2 regions of the Streptomyces sp. NPDC050504 genome follow, and region 2 is predicted to be linked to the other one. Evidence: riboswitches for the same ligand, from Rfam matches in the RefSeq annotation. Region 2 holds a riboswitch; the other holds the start of a gene.
The links. A riboswitch is a leader RNA that binds a small molecule or an ion and turns the genes downstream of it on or off. The one in region 2 is predicted to bind S-adenosylmethionine.
Positions count from the first base shown of each region.

Region 1: linked by a shared signal. The riboswitch ahead of thrC (threonine synthase) and the one ahead of ACIBNE_RS30180 (aminotransferase class V-fold PLP-dependent enzyme) in region 2 are both predicted to bind S-adenosylmethionine.

Region 1 is NZ_JBITHO010000002.1:527,828-536,278, forward strand. Features, by position in the region: gene groL (chaperonin GroEL) at 1-1,036, opposite strand, end outside; gene ACIBNE_RS08185 (cold-shock protein) at 1,379-1,582, opposite strand; gene ACIBNE_RS08190 (MoaD/ThiS family protein) at 2,002-2,280, opposite strand; gene thrC (threonine synthase) at 2,316-3,608, opposite strand; SAM riboswitch class I at 3,626-3,753, opposite strand; gene ACIBNE_RS08200 (glucosyl-3-phosphoglycerate synthase) at 3,918-4,856, shown strand; gene ACIBNE_RS08205 (trehalose-6-phosphate synthase) at 4,935-6,338, shown strand; gene otsB (trehalose-phosphatase) at 6,505-7,338, opposite strand; gene ACIBNE_RS08215 (DUF3263 domain-containing protein) at 7,409-7,756, opposite strand; gene ACIBNE_RS08220 (extracellular solute-binding protein) at 7,840-8,451, opposite strand, start outside.
Region 2 is NZ_JBITHO010000008.1:447,244-455,694, forward strand. Features, by position in the region: gene ACIBNE_RS30175 (glycerate kinase) at 1-986, shown strand, start outside; gene ACIBNE_RS30180 (aminotransferase class V-fold PLP-dependent enzyme) at 917-2,356, opposite strand; SAM riboswitch class IV at 2,565-2,682, opposite strand; gene trpD (anthranilate phosphoribosyltransferase) at 2,812-3,876, opposite strand; gene ACIBNE_RS30190 (cytochrome bc complex cytochrome b subunit) at 3,994-5,625, opposite strand; gene ACIBNE_RS30195 (Rieske 2Fe-2S domain-containing protein) at 5,630-6,682, opposite strand; gene ACIBNE_RS30200 (c-type cytochrome) at 6,679-7,488, opposite strand; gene ACIBNE_RS30205 (heme-copper oxidase subunit III) at 7,554-8,174, opposite strand; gene ACIBNE_RS30210 (hypothetical protein) at 8,344-8,451, shown strand, end outside.

The sequences.
Region 1 (8,451 bases), on a different contig from region 2:
GGTTGACGCGGCCCTGGACCTGCTCGCTGTCACCGGCACCGTCGACGATGGTCGTCTCGTCCTTGGTGATGACGACCTTGCGGGCGCGGCCGAGCAGGTCGAGACCGGCGTTCTCCAGCTTGAGGCCGACCTCCTCGGAGATGACCGTGCCGCCGGTGAGGACGGCGATGTCCTGGAGCATGGCCTTGCGGCGGTCGCCGAAGCCCGGGGCCTTGACGGCGACGGACTTGAAGGTGCCGCGGATCTTGTTGACGACCAGGGTCGACAGGGCCTCGCCCTCGACGTCCTCGGCGATGATCAGCAGCGGCTTGCCGGACTGCATGACCTTCTCCAGCAGCGGAAGGAGGTCCTTCACGTTGCTGACCTTGGAGTTGACGATCAGGATGTACGGGTCGTCGAGAGCCGACTCCATGCGCTCCATGTCGGTGGCGAAGTACGCCGAGATGTAGCCCTTGTCGAAGCGCATGCCCTCGGTGAGCTCGAGCTCCAGACCGAAGGTCTGCGACTCCTCGACGGTGATGACGCCTTCCTTGCCGACCTTGTCCATGGCCTCGGCGATGAGCTCGCCGATCTGGGTGTCGGCGGCGGAGATGGAGGCGGTCGAAGCGATCTGCTCCTTGGTCTCCACGTCCTTGGCCTGCTCCAGCAGGGCGGCGGAGACGGCCTCGACGGCCTTCTCGATGCCGCGCTTGAGGGCCATCGGGTTGGCGCCGGCGGCGACGTTGCGCAGGCCCTCGCGGACGAGCGCCTGGGCGAGGACGGTCGCGGTGGTCGTACCGTCACCGGCGACGTCGTCCGTCTTCTTGGCGACTTCCTTGACCAGCTCGGCGCCGATCTTCTCGTACGGGTCCTCCAGCTCGATCTCCTTGGCGATGGACACACCATCGTTGGTGATCGTGGGGGCGCCCCACTTCTTCTCAAGGACGACGTTGCGGCCCTTGGGGCCAAGGGTGACCTTGACGGCGTCGGCGAGCTGGTTCATGCCACGCTCGAGACCGCGCCGGGCCTCCTCGTCGAACGCGATGATCTTGGCCATGTGAAGTGGTCCTCCCGGACGGGGTGGATTGCTCCGGATCGCTCCCGGTGCCCGCGACGGACGGCCCGCGCGCCGCGTGGTTCCCTGCCCCACCCGGCGTCCGGACCTCACCGAACCGATCCAAGTTCTGTCACTCTCACCTGGAGAGTGCTAACGCCAATGATTAGCACTCGACCCATGCGAGTGCAAGCGAGTGTCCACATCCGCCCCCCTAAACCCCCTGGGACGGGGACCTCGCGGACCGCCGGGAAAGGCCCCCGGACATGCGCGTGGGCCCGCACTCCGTATCAACGGAGTGCGGGCCCACGGAACGATTCGCGCCGGTGGCCGATCGCGCCGAGATCAGACGGCGAGCTTGACCATGTCCGCCTGCGGACCCTTCTGGCCCTGCGAGATCTCGAACTCGACTCGCTGACCTTCTTCAAGGGTGCGGTAACCGTCCATCTGAATCGCGCTGTAGTGGACGAAAACATCCGCACCACCGTCGACCGCGATGAAGCCGTACCCCTTCTCCGCGTTGAACCACTTGACGGTGCCCTGAGCCATGCCTAACTCCCCTATTACTGGCCCTTGCACAGGACCGCACTTCGCGGACCCGGGTCAGACCTTGCGTCGGAACGCGTCGACCGCGGCTGAATGTATCTGCCCAACTGCCCTCTGCAACAGGTCAATCGGACGAGAATTCTGGGCATGACCGAACGGCCGAATGAGGAGAACTCCCCATGTTCCAGGGCAAGTCGGCCCGGACATCAGGGACCCAAGGGGCAAATCGCACGCGCACTTTGGCTGCTTCTTGTCGCAGCGAGGCCGCTTTCCCATGTGCGCCGGGCGCACTCACGCGCCGACAACACGCCCGAGGGAAGCGTTAGTTCCCAACTCTACCGCCTTCAACCATGCAGAATTGCCCCCTCCGCTTCTCTCGCGGAGGGGGCAATGCCGGTGACTCTGAGGTACCGCGGAACGGCTCAGCAGCCGCCCGCGACCGCCGGGATGATCGAGATGCCCGCGCCGTCCGGCGTGGCGGTCCCCAGGCCCTGCTCGAACCGCACGTCGTCGTCGTTCACGTACACGTTCACGAAGCGGCGCAGCTGCCCCTGGTCGTCCAGGACGCGCGCGGCGATGCCCGCGTGGTTCTTCTCCAGGTCCTCGATGACCTCGGCGAGGGTCGCGCCCTCGGCGGAGACCTCGGACTGACCGCCGGTGTAGGTGCGGAGGATGGTGGGGATGCGGACGTTCACGCTCATGTCGGGTTTCTCCGTTCCTGCTGCTGGGGGGATTGTCAGTGCGCGAGGCCGGCCGCGCGGAACGCGTCCAGGCTCGGCTTGATCGTCGCCGTGGCCTGCGACGTCTCCGCCACCGCGTCCAGCGTCTTCAGACCGTCGCCGGTGTTCAGCACGACCGTGGTGAGCGCCGGGTCCAGCACGCCCGCCTCGATGAGCTTGCGCGTCACGCCGACCGTCACGCCGCCCGCGGTCTCCGCGAAGATGCCCTCGGTGCGGGCCAGCAGCTTGATGGCGTCCACGACCTGCTCGTCGTTCACGTCCTCCACCGCACCGCCGGTCCGGCGCGCGATGTCGAGCACGTAGGGGCCGTCGGCCGGGTTGCCGATCGCCAGCGACTTGGCGATGGTGTTCGGCTTCTGGGGCCGTACGACGTCGTGACCGGCCTTGAAGGCCGTCGACACCGGCGAGCAGCCCTCCGCCTGGGCGCCGAAGATCTTGTACGGCCGGTCCTCGACGAGCCCGAGCCCGATCAGCTCCTGGAGACCCTTGTCGATCTTCGTGAGCTGCGAGCCCGAGGCGATCGGGATGACGATCTGGTCCGGGATGCGCCAGCCGAGCTGCTCGCAGATCTCGTACGCGAGGGTCTTGGAGCCCTCGCCGTAGTACGGCCGCAGGTTCACGTTCACGAAGCCCCAGCCCTCGCCCAGCGGGTCGCCGATGAGCTCGGAGCAGAAGCGGTTGACGTCGTCGTAGTTGCCCTCGATGCCGACCAGCTCGCCGCCGTACACCGCGGCCATGACGACCTTGCCCTGCTCCAGGTCGTGCGGGATGAAGACGCAGGAGCGGAAGCCGGCGCGGGCGGCGGCGGCGCCGACGGCACCGGCGAGGTTGCCCGTGGAGGAGCAGGAGAGCGTGGTGAAGCCGAAGGCGCGGGCGGCCTCGACGGCGATGGCCACGACGCGGTCCTTGAAGGAGTGCGTCGGGTTGCCGGAGTCGTCCTTGACGTACAGGCCGCCGGTGACGCCCAGCTCGCGGGCGAGGTTGTCGGCCTTGACCAGCTTGGTGAGGCCCGGGTTCAGGTTCGGCTTCTCGGCGACGTCCGCGGGGACCGGCAGCAGCGGCGCGTACCGCCAGATGCTGTTCGGACCGGCCTCGATCCGGGCGCGCAGCGCGTCCGGGTCCCCGACGGGCAGGTCGTAGGCGACCTCAAGCGGTCCGAAACAGAGCTGACAGGCGAAGATCGGACCGAGCTCGAAGCGCTCGCCGCACTCGCGGCAGGACAGCGCGACGGCGGGGCCGAGGTCTACGGGGGTGGCGGTGGTGTTCTCCGCGACGGTCTGCACAGCCATGATGGCGAGGCCCTTTCTCCTCATCTTCCTCGTGACGCGCTTCGCCACGAGCCGGAATTGGCACCTTCCCCACCGTTACCTCGCGGTCGGCGGGAGGGTTGCCGGGACTTCAACGGGCCGTTCCCTCTGTCCCTCTGGATGAGCGCTGTGGCACCGAGCGGGGCTCGGGCGTTTGTCGGCGTACCGACCCCCGACATGCGGTGGCCGTTCGCGTTGTTCAAGACTGTAACCGAAGCCCCGGACGGTCGAGACAGCCGTCCGGACCGCGAGATGGGTCACACGGCGATCACACAGCAGGGAGTGCGGGACGTGCTCGAAGAGGTGGAGCACTGGCTGACCAGGCGTTCCTGGGCGGCGGCCGACCGTTCGCTGGGCGACCTGATGGCCGCCAAGCGGGGCACGAAAATCAGCGTGGTGCTGCCCGCGCTGAACGAGGAGGAGACGGTCGGCGAGATCGTCGGCACCATCCGCCGGGAGCTGGTCGACGCGGTCCCCCTGGTGGACGAGCTGGTGGTGATCGACTCCGGTTCGACCGACCGGACGTCGGAGGTGGCCGCGGCGGCGGGCGCGCGGGTGGTGCACCGCGACGCGATCCTGCCCGCGCTGCCCGCCGTGCCGGGCAAGGGCGAGGTCCTGTGGCGGTCGCTCCTGGTGACGACCGGGGACGTGGTCGCCTTCGTGGACGCGGACCTCAAGGACTTCTCGGCGGACTTCGTGTCCGGGATCGTCGGGCCGCTCCTCACCGACCCCGACGTCTCCTTCGTCAAGGCGATGTACGACCGGCCGTTCGGCGCCGCCGCAGGTCAGGGCGGCCGGGTCACCGAGCTGGTGGCGCGCCCGCTGCTGAACCTCCACTGGCCCCGACTGGCGGGTTTCGTACAGCCGTTGGGCGGTGAGTACGCGGCGCGGCGGGAGCTGCTGGAGCAGCTGCCCTTCCCCGTCGGTTACGGAGTGGAGCTGGGGCTGCTGGTGGACGCGCTGCACACGGTCGGGCTCGACGCGCTGGCACAGGTCGACGTGGGCGTGCGGATCCACCGCCACCAGGACAGCCAGGCGCTGGGGCGGATGGCGGCGGCGATCTACCGGACCGCGCAACTGCGGTTGTCCCGGGGGCACTTGGTGCGGCCCGCGCTGACGCAGTTCGAGCGGGGGGAGGACGGTTTCGTGCCGCGGACGCACGCCGTGGACACGGAGGAGAGGCCGCCGATGCGGGAGGTCCCGGAATACGCGAAGCGCCGGGCCGCGTAGCCCCCGGGGCGGGGCGCCCCGCGAGGGGCGGGGCGCCGCCACGTTTGGGGGGAAGCCCCACGGGCTAGGTTTCGGCACATGGCTGCTGCTGCCCGGATCCTCGTCGCGTCCAACCGCGGCCCCCTCACCTACTCCCTCGACGGCGACGGGACCCTCCGCTCCCGCCGCGGCGGAGGCGGCCTGGTCTCCGGGCTCAGCGCGGTGGGCTCGGACGGCTCGGTCTGGGTGTGCTCGGCGCTGACCGACGGCGACCGGGCGGCGGTCCGCTCGGGCGCCGCCGAGCCCGGCGTCCGGATGCTCGACATCGACCCCGACGTGCACGCCGCCGCGTACAACGGCATCGCGAACTCGGTGCTCTGGTTCGTCCACCACATGCTGTACCAGACGCCGCGGGAACCGGTCTTCGACGCGGAGTTCCGGCGCCGGTGGGCGGCGTACGAGGCGTACAACCGCGCCTTCGCCGACGCGCTGGCCCAGGAGGCGGGGCAGGGCGCGTCGGTGCTGGTGCAGGACTACCACCTGGCGCTGGTGCCCGGCATGCTCCGCGCCCTCCGCCCCGACCTGCGGATCGGCCACTTCTCGCACACGCCGTGGGCGCCCGTCGACTACTTCAGGCTGCTGCCCGACGACGTCGCGGAGCAGCTGCTGCGGGGCATGCTGGGCGCGGACCGGCTGGGATTCCTGACCCACCGCTGGGCGGACGCGTTCACCGCGTGCTGTACGGCGCTGGCGGGCGGGACCGGCGGGACCGCGATCGGGGTGCACGGGCTCGGCGCGGACGCGGAGTTCCTGCGGGCGCGCTCGCGCGAGGCGGACGTGGAGGAGCGGATCGCGGCGCTGCGCGAGCAGGTGGGCGCGGCGCGGGACGGGACGGCGCGGCGGACGATCGTACGGGTGGACCGCACCGAGCTGTCGAAGAACATCGTGCGGGGGCTGTTGGCGTACCGGGAGCTGCTGGAGAGGCGGCCGGAGTGGCGCGGGCGCGTGGTGCACGTGGCGTTCGCGTATCCGTCGCGGCAGGACCTCGCGGTGTACCGGGAGTACACGGCGGAGGTCGCGCGGGTGGCCGCGGACATCAACTCCACCTTCGGGACGCCGAGTTGGACGCCCGTCGTGATGCACGTCAAGGACGACTTCGCACGGTCGCTGGCGGCGTACCGGATCGCGGACGTCGCGCTGGTGAACCCGATCAGGGACGGGATGAACCTGGTCGCGAAGGAGATCCCGGTCGTCTCGGACGAGGGGTGCGCGCTGGTGCTCTCGCGGGAGGCGGGGGCGTACGAGGAGCTGGGCGCGGACGCGGTGGGAGTGAACCCGTACGACGTGAGCGGGACGGCGGAGGCGTTGCACGCGGCGCTGTCGATGGGGGCGGAGGAGCGGGCGGGGCGGAACCGGGGGTTGGTGGCGGCGGCCACCGCGCTGCCGCCGCAGCAGTGGTTCCTGGAGCAGCTGAAGGCCCTGGAGGCCCCGGGGGCGAGCTAGGCCGGGGCCTTCACGGGGCCCGGGGGCGCCGAAGACCGCGCCCATCGGGGGGCGCGGGGAACCGCGCGAGAGCGGGGCACGCGCGCAACGTGCCCACCGCCCCGCAGGGCCCCCGGAGGGTTTCGGGAAGGGGCGGGGTGGGGACTGCCCCGCGCAGCGGCCCCCCCTAGAGCCTCGCCGCCAGGCCCTCCAGAAGATCGACCACCCCCGCGGGGCCGTCCACGACCACGTCCGCCCGCGCGGCCAGCTCCGCGATCACCGTGTCGCTCGCCACCAGCAGCCCCGGCAGTCCGTCCGACCTCAGCTTCTCCACCGCCCCGAACGCGGGCAGGTCCCCCAGGTCGTCCCCCGCGTAGAGCACGGACTCCGCGCCCGCCTCCTTGAGGTACTCCGCGAGCGCCACGCCCTTGTCCGTCCCCGGCGGGCGCAGTTCGAGGACGAGCCTGCCGGGTTCGAGCATCAGCCCGTGCCGCGCGGCGAGTTCGGCCAGCGGCCCCCGCAACGCCTCGTACGCCGCCTGCGGTTCGGCCGCGCGCCGGGTGTGGACCGCGAGGGCCCGCCCCTTCTCCTCGATCCAGGTGCCCCGCCACGCCCCGAACCGGTCGAGGAATCCGGGGAGTTCGGCCCGGACGGACGCGACGCCCGGGTGCGGCGCGGGCGCCCGTACCACTCCCGTCACCGCGTCCCAGCGCTCCGCGCCGTAGTGCCCGAGCACGACGAGGTGTTCCAGCCCCGCGACCCCGGCGAAGCCGCCGTACCGCACCGCGACCCCCGCGGGGCGCCCGGTCACGACGACGACGGACGCGACCTTCGGGGCGAGCGCGGCGAGCGCGGGCACGGTGCCGGGGTGGGCGCGGGCCCGTTCGGGATCGGGCACGACCTCCGCGAGGGTGCCGTCGAAGTCGAGTGCGACGACGGCGCGGCCGGGCCGGGCGACGATCGCCGCGAGGGCCTCTCGGCCGGCGGGGGTGGACGGTTCCAGGAAGGGGATGCTGCCCATGGGCCGACCCTATCGGCGCCCGCGGGGACAGGGCCATGGCACCGCCCCACCCGGCAGGCCGGGGCGCCGCTCAGCGGAGTCCGCGCCTGGCCTCCCGCACGCGCCGCAGCCGGTTGACGGTGACGGGGTCGTGCGCCAGGGCCCTGGGGTCGTCGAGGAGGGCGTTGAGGAGCTGGTAGTACCGGGTGGGCGACATCCCCAGCCGCTCCCTGACGGCCCGCTCCTTGGCCCCCGGCCCGGTCCAGGACTCCCGCTCGACCCCGAGCACCCCGAGCTCCCGCCCGGAGAGCCCGCGCGCCCCGGGACCGCCCGCCGGAGCTGCCGGATCCGCCGGAGCTGCCGGATCCTCTGGGGGAACCGGGGGCGCCTGGGGTTCCCCGGGAAGCGCGGGGTCGGGTGACTCGGGGCCGGGGTTCATACCGGCCAAGTTACTCCGCGCCCCGCACCCGCCCCACACCCGCTCCGTACCCGCCCCACACCCGCTCCGCGCCCACTCCTCGCCTACTCCGCGTTCTCCGCGGTCGTCGCCGCCCTCGCGATGCCCTGGAGGACCGTCCTGGGGTCGCCGCCCGGCTCCACCGTCCTGCCGATGTCCCGCTTGACCAGCTCCTGGACCCGGGCCCACGACGTCTTGCCGACCGGGGGCAGCTGGGAGTTGGGCAGGGCCTCCAGGAACTCCTTGAGGTCCTTGTGCTCCGGGTCCTGCTCCATCTGCCGCGACGCGCTCGCCGTCACCGGCAGCAGGTCGTTCTGGCCGGCGAAGGCGAGGACGTTCTCGTCCTCGAAGACGAAGTCGAGGAAGTGCCCGATCTGCTTCTCGTGGCCCTTCTCCTTGAAGCCCATGATCCAGTCGGCGACGCCCATCGTCGACTTGGGATCGCCGTCCGCGGTGGGCATCGCCACCTTGCCGACCTCGATCTTGTTCTTCGCCGCCTCCTTCAGCAGGGAGGGGTGCCCGTTGAGCATCCCGACCTCGCCCGCGGCGAACGCGGCGAACGCCTGCTTCCGGTTGAGCTTGCTCGGCGCGACGGGGCCCGTCAGCTTCTTGCCGACGAGGTTCTTCTGCAGCCACTCGAACGTCTCGACGTTCTGGGTCGAGTCGATCGTGTACGT
Region 2 (8,451 bases):
TCGACGACGACACCGCCGTCGTGGAGATGGCCGCCGTCGCGGGCCTCTCGCTCGTCCCGCGCACCGCCCGCGACCCCGGCGCCACCACCACGTACGGCGTCGGCGAACTGATCCGCGCCGCGCTGGACACCGGCGCGCGCCGCGTCCTGGTCGGCTGCGGCGACTCCGGCACGTCGGACGGCGGCGCCGGCGCGCTCCAGGCGCTCGGCGCCCGCCTCCTGGACCGCTACGGACACGAACTCCCGCACGGCGGACGGTACCTGACGGAGCTTCACCACATCGACCCGAGCGGCCTCGACCCCCGGCTCGCCGCCGCCGAACTGCTCGTCGCCTGCAACCCGTACAACGTCCTGTGCGGCGAGCGCGGCGTCGCCCGGGTCTTCGGCCCCCAGAAGGGCGCGAGCCCCGGCCGGGTCGAGGAGCTGTCGACGGCCCTGGAGCGCTGGGCACACGTCCTGACCCGGGACCTCTCCCCCGCGGTCGATCTGCGCACCGCGCCCGGCACCGGCGCGTCCGGCGGGCTCGGCGCGGGCCTCGCCGCGCTCGGCGCCCGGCTGCGCCCGCGCTTCGACGTGCTGCTCGACCACCTGGACCTGGACACCCGCCTGGCCGTCGCCGACCTGGTCGTCACGGCCGAGGGCGCCATCGACCACCAGAGCGGACGCGGCAAGGTCCCGGCCGAGGTCGCGCGCCGCGCCAAGCGGTTCGGCCGCCCGGTGCTGGCGCTCGCGGGCACGATCGGGGCGGGCGCGCAGTCCGTGCGGGACGTCGGCGTGGACGCCTACAGCTCGATCCTGCCCGCCCCTGTATCGCTGGACGAGGCGCTGGACCGGGGCGCGGAGTTCCTGACCGACGCCACCGAGCGGGCCCTGCGGATGGTCCTGCTCGGCGCGGGCCTGCCCCGGGCGGCGACGCTTCAGGCAGCCGCGCCGGCCGTCCCGGCAGCGGAGGTGTCGGGCACGCAACGCCCTTCCTCCGTACGGTAGTTCCAGCGGGCCCCGTCCGTGACGAGCTCCTTCACCGCGCGCAGGAAGCGCTCCAGGTGCTCGTCGGGCGTGCCCGCGCCGAAGGAGACACGGATCGCGTTCAGCGACCGCTCGCCCGGGTCGCCCTCGGGCGCGCCGCACTCGCCCGGGTCCTGCGGGGAGCTGCCGAGCAGGGTGCGGACCAGCGGGTGGGCGCAGAACAGGCCGTCGCGCACGCCGATGCCGTACTCGGCGGAGAGCGCGGCGGCGAAGTGCGAGGAGTTCCAGCCCTCGACCACGAAGGAGATGACGCTGACCCGGGCCGCGTCCTCGCCGAACAGCGAGAGCACCTTGACCTGCTCGACCTCCGCGAGCCCGTCGAGCACCCGGCGCACCAGCCGCTGCTCGCGCTCCACGAGCGCGTCGAACCCGGCCTCGGTCAGCGCCTTGCAGGCGGAGGCGATGGAGTAGACGCCGATGACGTTGGGCGAGCCGGCCTCGTGGCGCGCGGCGGTGGTGTGCCACTCGACGTCCACGCCGCCGTCGGTGCGCCGGGCGACCTTGCGGGAGGCCCCGCCGCCCGCGAGGTACGGCTCGGCCTCCTGGAGCCAGTCGGCGCGGCCCGCGAGGACGCCGGAGCCGAAGGGCGCGTACAGCTTGTGGCCGGAGAAGGCGACCCAGTCGACGTCCAACTCCGCGATGTCCACCGGGTGGTGGGGCGCGAGCTGGGCGGCGTCGAGCACGATGCGGGCGCCGTGGGCGTGCGCGGCGGCGGCCAGCTCGCGCACGGGCCACAGCTCGCCGGTGACGTTGGAAGCGCCGGTCACGCACACCAGCGCGGGGCCGTGGGGGTCGCGGTCGGCGAGGGCGCGCTCCAGGGTCTCGACGGCCTGCTGCGGGGTGCGCGGGGCGTTGAGGTAGGTGACGCGGGCGTCGCGCCAGGGCAGCAGCGAGGCGTGGTGCTCGGTCTCGAAGACGAAGACCTGGCAGTCGGCGGGCAGCACCTGGGCCAGCAGGTTCAGCGAGTCGGTGGTGGAGCGGGTGAAGACGACCTGGTCGCCGGGGCGGCAGCCGAGGAAGTCGGCGACGACCTCGCGGCTGTTCTCGAAGAGGTCGGTGGAGAGCTGCGAGAGGTATCCGGCGCCGCGGTGGACGCTGCCGTAGTACGGGGCGTAGGCCGCGACGTCGTCCCAGACGCGCTGGAGGGCGGGGGCGCTGGCGCCGTAGTCGAGGGCCGCGTAGGTGACTTCGCCGCCGGTGACCAGCGGCACGGTGACGTCCCGGCCGAGGACCGGCAGCGGCTCGCAGGAGGGGTCGGCGGAGCAGTCGGCGGAGCCCGCGGCAGCGGCGGGGGCGGCGGAAACGGCGGCGGCGGTCGGCTGAGCGGACATGGCGGAATCTCCCGGTGGGCCAGGGCGAACGAAGGCATGAAGGACCCGCGGAGGCAGCACGAACCACCGTGCCGTACACGGGTGTTGCTCAACGCGCGACGGAAGGGCGCCGCACGGAGGGTGTCATGGAAAAGGGGCCGGAAAGCCCTATCGCATTCGCTTGCTCACGAGACTGCTCCCTCGGGACCAGGACCCCAGGGTGTGCAGGGGTCCGCGCTTGCCGCAGACCTCGCTGCCTGCGACCTGGTCTTCACCCGGGGCACCCCGCCACGGACGGAGGGTTGCCGGACAGCGGGCCGGGGCCGTAGTCGCTGTCACTCATGACCTGTCGAGAACGTACGTCACGTGATCGCCCGCACGCAACCCCGTACCGCATCGCGGAACGCGAAGAGACGGGCGCCACACCGGCGCCCGCCTCTCAACTCCCTTGCCCCGCAGGGCCGTACGGACCGCTCCTAGCGATTGCTCGCCGCGATCCACCGTTCGAGTGTCGTGCGTGCCGCGCCCGAGTCGATGGACTCGGCCGCCTTGGCGATGCCCGCCGCGATCCGCTCCTCCAGCGTGCCCTCGCCGCGCTCCAGCGCCACCAGCGCCGCCGCCGCGTTCAGCAGTACGGCGTCCCGCACGGGACCGGTCTCCCCCGCCAGCAGCCGCCGCGCCACGTCCGCGTTGTACGAGGCGTCCTCGCCGCGCAGCGCCTCGATGGGCACCAGGTCGATGCCGACGTCCCTGGGGTCGAAGACCTCCTCGGTCACCGCGCCGTCCCGCACCACCCACACCCGGGAGGTGCCGGTGGTCGTCAGCTCGTCGAGCCCGTCGTCGCCGCGGAACACCAGCGAGGAGTTGCCGCGCTCGGCGAAGACCCCGGCCACGATCGGCGCCATCCGCGCGTCGGCGACGCCCACGGCCTGCGCCGTCACCTTCGCCGGGTTGGTCAGCGGACCGAGCACGTTGAACGTGGTCCGGATGCCGAGCTGGCCGCGCGCCGCCGCCACGTGCCGCAGCGCGGGGTGGAACTTCACCGCGAAGCACATGGTGATGCCGGCCTCTTCGGCGACCTCGGCGACCCGCTGGGGGGTCAGCGACAGGTTGACGCCGAGCTTCTCCAGCACGTCGGAGGAGCCGGAGGCCGACGAGGCGGCCCTGTTGCCGTGCTTCACGACCTTCGCGCCGGTGCCCGCGACGACGATCGAGGCCATCGTGGAGATGTTGACGGTCTTGGCGCCGTCGCCCCCGGTGCCGACGATGTCGACGCTCGGGCCCGGCACCTCGATGACGTTGGCGTGCGCGTACATGGTCCGCACGAGGCCGGTGATCTCCTCGACGGTCTCGCCCTTGGCCCGCAGCGCCACCATGAACCCGGCGATCTGCGCGTCGGTCGCCTCGCCCCGCAGGATGCGGTCCATCGCCCACGCGGTGTCGTCCGCGCTCTGGTCGTGTCCGGTGAGGATGCCGTTGAGCACGGAGGGCCAGGACCGGCCCGCCGCGGTGTCGCCTCCTGCGGGGGTCAAAGCGCTCATGGCCGCTCCTGTCGTGTGCGCCTGAATGGTGGAACCCACCCTATCCAGCCCGGGAACGGCCGGAGCCCCCGTCCATTGCGTGGACGGGGGCTCCGGCTGTGGCGAACAGGCGGGAGATCAGTGGTGGCCGTGGCCGCTGGTGATCTCCTTGTACTCCTCGGCAGTGGCCTTCGGGATCTGGTTGCCCTCTCCGTACATGCCCTTGCTGAGCTTGGCCCTGGCCTTGAGCAGCGCCGAAGGCTTGCGCTCGACGCCGTTCTCGTCGACCGTCGGGCCGATCTCCAGCGGCTCGTACTGCTCGTGCGCGGTGAGGCGGTGCAGCTCGCCCTGCGAAAGCGGCTCGTGGACCTCGACGAACTCACCGTGCGGCAGGCGCTTGATGATGCCCGACTCGCGGCCGTGCAGCACCTTGTCCTTGTCGCGGCGCTGGAGACCCAGGCAGATCCGCTTGGTGACGATGAACGCGACGACCGGGCCGACGAAGAAGCCGATGCGCACGAACCAGGTGATCGAGTTGATCGACAGGTGGAAGTGCGTCGCCCAGAGGTCGTTTCCACCACCGACGAGCATGATCATGTACGCGGTGATCCAGGCGACGCCGAAGGCGGTGCGGGTCGGCGCGTTGCGCGGACGCTGCGCGATGTGGTGCTCGCGCTTGTCGCCCGTGACCCACGACTCCAGGAACGGCCAGACCGCGATCAGGACCAGGACCAGACCGAAGACCACCAGCGGGATGAAGACGCCCAGGGCCAGGGTGTGGCCCCAGATGACGATCTCCCAGCCCGGCATCACGCGGACGAGGCCCTCGGCGAAGCCCATGTACCAGTCGGGCTGGGCGCCGGTGGACACCTGGTCCGGGCGGTACGGGCCGATGGCCCACACCGGGTTGATGGTGAACATCGCGGAGATGACCGCGATGACGCCGAAGACCAGGAAGAAGAAGCCTCCGGCCTTGGCCATGTAGACCGGCAGCAGCGGCATGCCCACGACGTTCTTGTTGGTCCGGCCCGGACCCTCGAACTGCGTGTGCTTGTGGTAGAAGACCAGGATCAGGTGGGCCACCATCAGGCCGAGCATGATTCCGGGCAGCAGCAGGATGTGGATCGAGTAGAACCTGGCCACCATGTCGTGACCGGGGAACTCGCCGCCGAACAGGAACATCGAGATGTACGTGCCGACGACCGGCATGGACAGGATCGCGCCCTGCGTGAAGCGGACACCGGTGCCGGAGAGCAGGTCGTCCGGGAGCGAGTAGCCGGTGAAACCGGTGAACATGCCCAGGACGAACAGCAGGAAGCCGAACAGCCAGTTGACCTCGCGCGGCTTGCGGAAGGCACCCGTGAAGAAGACGCGCATCATGTGCACGAACATCGCCGCGAGGAAGATCAGCGCCGCCCAGTGGTGGATCTGCCGGATGAGCAGACCGCCGCGGACGTCGAAGCTGATCTCCAGGGTCGACGCGTAGGCCTCCGTCATCCGGATGCCCTGCATCGGCACGTACGAGCCGTGGTACACGACCTCGTTCATGCTCGGGTGGAAGAACAGCGTCAGGTACACACCCGTGAGGATGATGATGATGAAGCTGTACATGCAGATCTCGCCGAGCATGAAGGACCAGTGGTCCGGGAAGATCTTGCGCATGTTGGCCTTGGCCAGGGAGTAGATCCCCAGTCGGCCGTCCGCCCAGTCGGCCACCCGCTCACCGGCGGGAGCCTTCTTCTTGTTCTGGGTTTCGGTCGCGGTGCTCATCAGTTCAGCCCCTCTCGAAGAAGGAAGGACCGACGGGCTCTTCGAAGTCGCCGAGCGCTTCGAGATATCCCTCGTCATTCACGCCGATCTGCAGCTGCGGAAGGGCGTGACCGGCCGGGCCGAAGATGACCTTGGCGCCGTCGGAGAGGTCAAAGGTGGACTGGTGGCACGGGCAGAGGACGTGGTGGGTCTGCTGCTCGTACAGGGAGATCGGGCAACCCACGTGGGTGCAGATCTTGGAGAAGGCGACGATGCCCTCGTGGGACCACTCGAGCTCGCGCTTGTCCTTGATGTCGGCCGGCTGGATCCGGACGATCATCAGGGCGGCCTTGGCGATCTCGTTGTTGAAGTTGTGGTCCTCCTCCGTCAGGCCCTCGGGCATGGCGAAGGTCAGCGAGCCGATGGCGACGTCCTCGGGACGCAGCGGCTCGTTGGTGTTCATGTTGATGAGCTGCTTGCCCTTGGCCCACAGCGTCTTGCGGAGCTTGTCCTCGGGCAGCGGGCCCAGGTCGCGCAGGAGCACGACGCCGGAGAGCGGTACGAGGGCCAGCGCGCCGAACATGGTGTTGCGGATCAGCTTGCGGCGCCCCAGCTGGGACTCCTCGGCACCGGCCCTGAAGTCGGCCATGACCTTGGCCTTGACCTCGGGCTCGGCCGCGATCGGGTGGCGCTCGTCGGCGACCTCCACGTCGGACATCAGGGTGCGGGCCCAGTGGACCGCGCCCGCGCCGATGCAGAACAGCGCGACGCCCAGCGTCGTGCCCAGGGCGAAGTTGAGCGCGCTCACGTGGCCCAGCGGCCAGATGTACACGATCTTGTCGACCGGGAACGCCACGTAGGAGGCGATGAAGCCGATCGTCGCCAGCATCGACAGCGTGAAGAGGAACGCGACCGTGCGCTCGGAGCGCCGGGCGGCCTTCTCGTCGATGTCCTGGATGCGCGGCTTGTGGGCCGGCAGCCCCGGGTCGGCGAACGGGTCGTCCGCGACCTCTACCGCGCCGTGCGCGGAGCCCTGCTCACTGGGCAGGTTCTCTTCTGAAATGTCTTGGCTACTCATGACTTCTTGGCCTTAGCGGTGTGGGCCGCGACCCAGACGGCGACTGCGACGAGCGAACCCAGACCGAAGATCCAGGCGAACAGACCCTCACTGACCGGTCCGAGACCACCGAGACCGAAGCCGCCGGGGCTCGGGGTCTGGTCACCGTTCACGGCGTTGACATACGCGATGATGTCCTTCTTCTCCTTCTCCGGCATCGTCGTGTCGGGGAAGGACGGCATGTTCTGCGGGCCGGTCTGCATGGCCTCGTAGAGGTGCTTCGGCGAGACGCCTTCGAGGCTCGGGGCGTACTTGCCGTTGGTGAGGGCGCCACCCTCACCGGTGAAGTTGTGGCACTGCGCGCAGTTGGTGCGGAAGAGTTCGCCGCCCTTGGCGATGTCCGCTCCCGCGGGGTTGTACTGGCCCGGCTTGGGCGTGATCGGACCGGCGCCCAGCGATGCCACGTAGGCCGCGAGCTGGTCGATCTGCGCCTGGTCGTAGATGACCTTCTTGCGCGGGGCCTGGGCGCTGGGCTGCTGGGCCGGCATGCGGCCCGTGCCGACCTGGAAGTCCACGGCCGCGGAGCCGACGCCTACCAGGGACGGGCCGTCAGTGGTGCCCTGACCGCCGGTGCCGTGGCAGCTGGCGCAGCCGACGGTGTAGAGCTTCTTGCCCTCCTCGATGGCGAGGGACTGGGCGGTGTCATCGGCCTTCGCCGTGCCCGCGGGCGCGAACGCGGCGTACAGCCCCCCAGTGGCCGCCAGCGCGAAGAGTAGGACGACGACCGCCGCCAGCGGATGGCGTCGTCGTGCGGAGAGCTTTTTCACGGATTACCCCGGTGTCAGGATCTTCTGCGTCGATGTTGCGGGATGTGTTCGGGCGGTTGGCCCGATTACTTGATCATGTAGATCGTGGCGAAGAGGCCGATCCACACGACATCGACGAAGTGCCAGTAGTAGGACACGACGATGGCGGCGGTTGCCTGCTCGTGGGTGAATCTCCTGGCCGCGTACGTCCTGCCGAGTACCAGCAGGAAGGCGATGAGACCGCCTGTCACGTGCAGACCATGGAAGCCGGTGGTCAGGTAGAACACCGAGCCGTACGGGTCGGACGAGAGCGAGAGGCCCTCGTGCTTGACCAGCTCGGTGTACTCGTACACCTGACCGCCGATGAAGATCGCACCCATCACGAACGTGATGATGAACCAGGTCCTGAGCTTCTTCACGTCCCCGCGCTCGGCGGCGAAGACGCCGAGCTGGCAGGTCAGGGAGGAGAGCACCAGGATCGTGGTGTTCGTCGCGGAGAACGGGAAGTTCAGGCTGGACGCCATTTCCTTCCAGTGCTCTGCGCCCGTCACCGATCGCAGGGTGAAGTACATCGCGAAGAGGGCCGCGAAGAACATCAGCTCGGAACTCAGCCAGATGATGGTTCCGACGCTGGTGAGGTTCGGCCGATTGACCGACGGGTGCGCGTGCCCGGTTTCTACTGTCGTTGCTGTCGCCACGACCGACATTATGTCGGTCGCTTATCCCGCCCTCACTCCGGGGGGTGCCGTTCGGAGTGTCTGGGTGGTGTGTCCAGCCCGAACGGCCCATCGAAGCACGGTCCGAACCGGTGTTGACGGCCTGTCGGACGGAGTAGCATCCGCGCAACGACTCGTGCCCCAATGACGCGGAGGAACCATGCAGTCGAGCGCCACCGTGCTGGTCTACAGCGACGACGCCAACACCCGCGAGCAGGTCAGGCTGGCGGCGGGGCGCAGGCCGGCCGCCGACGTTCCCCCGGTCGAG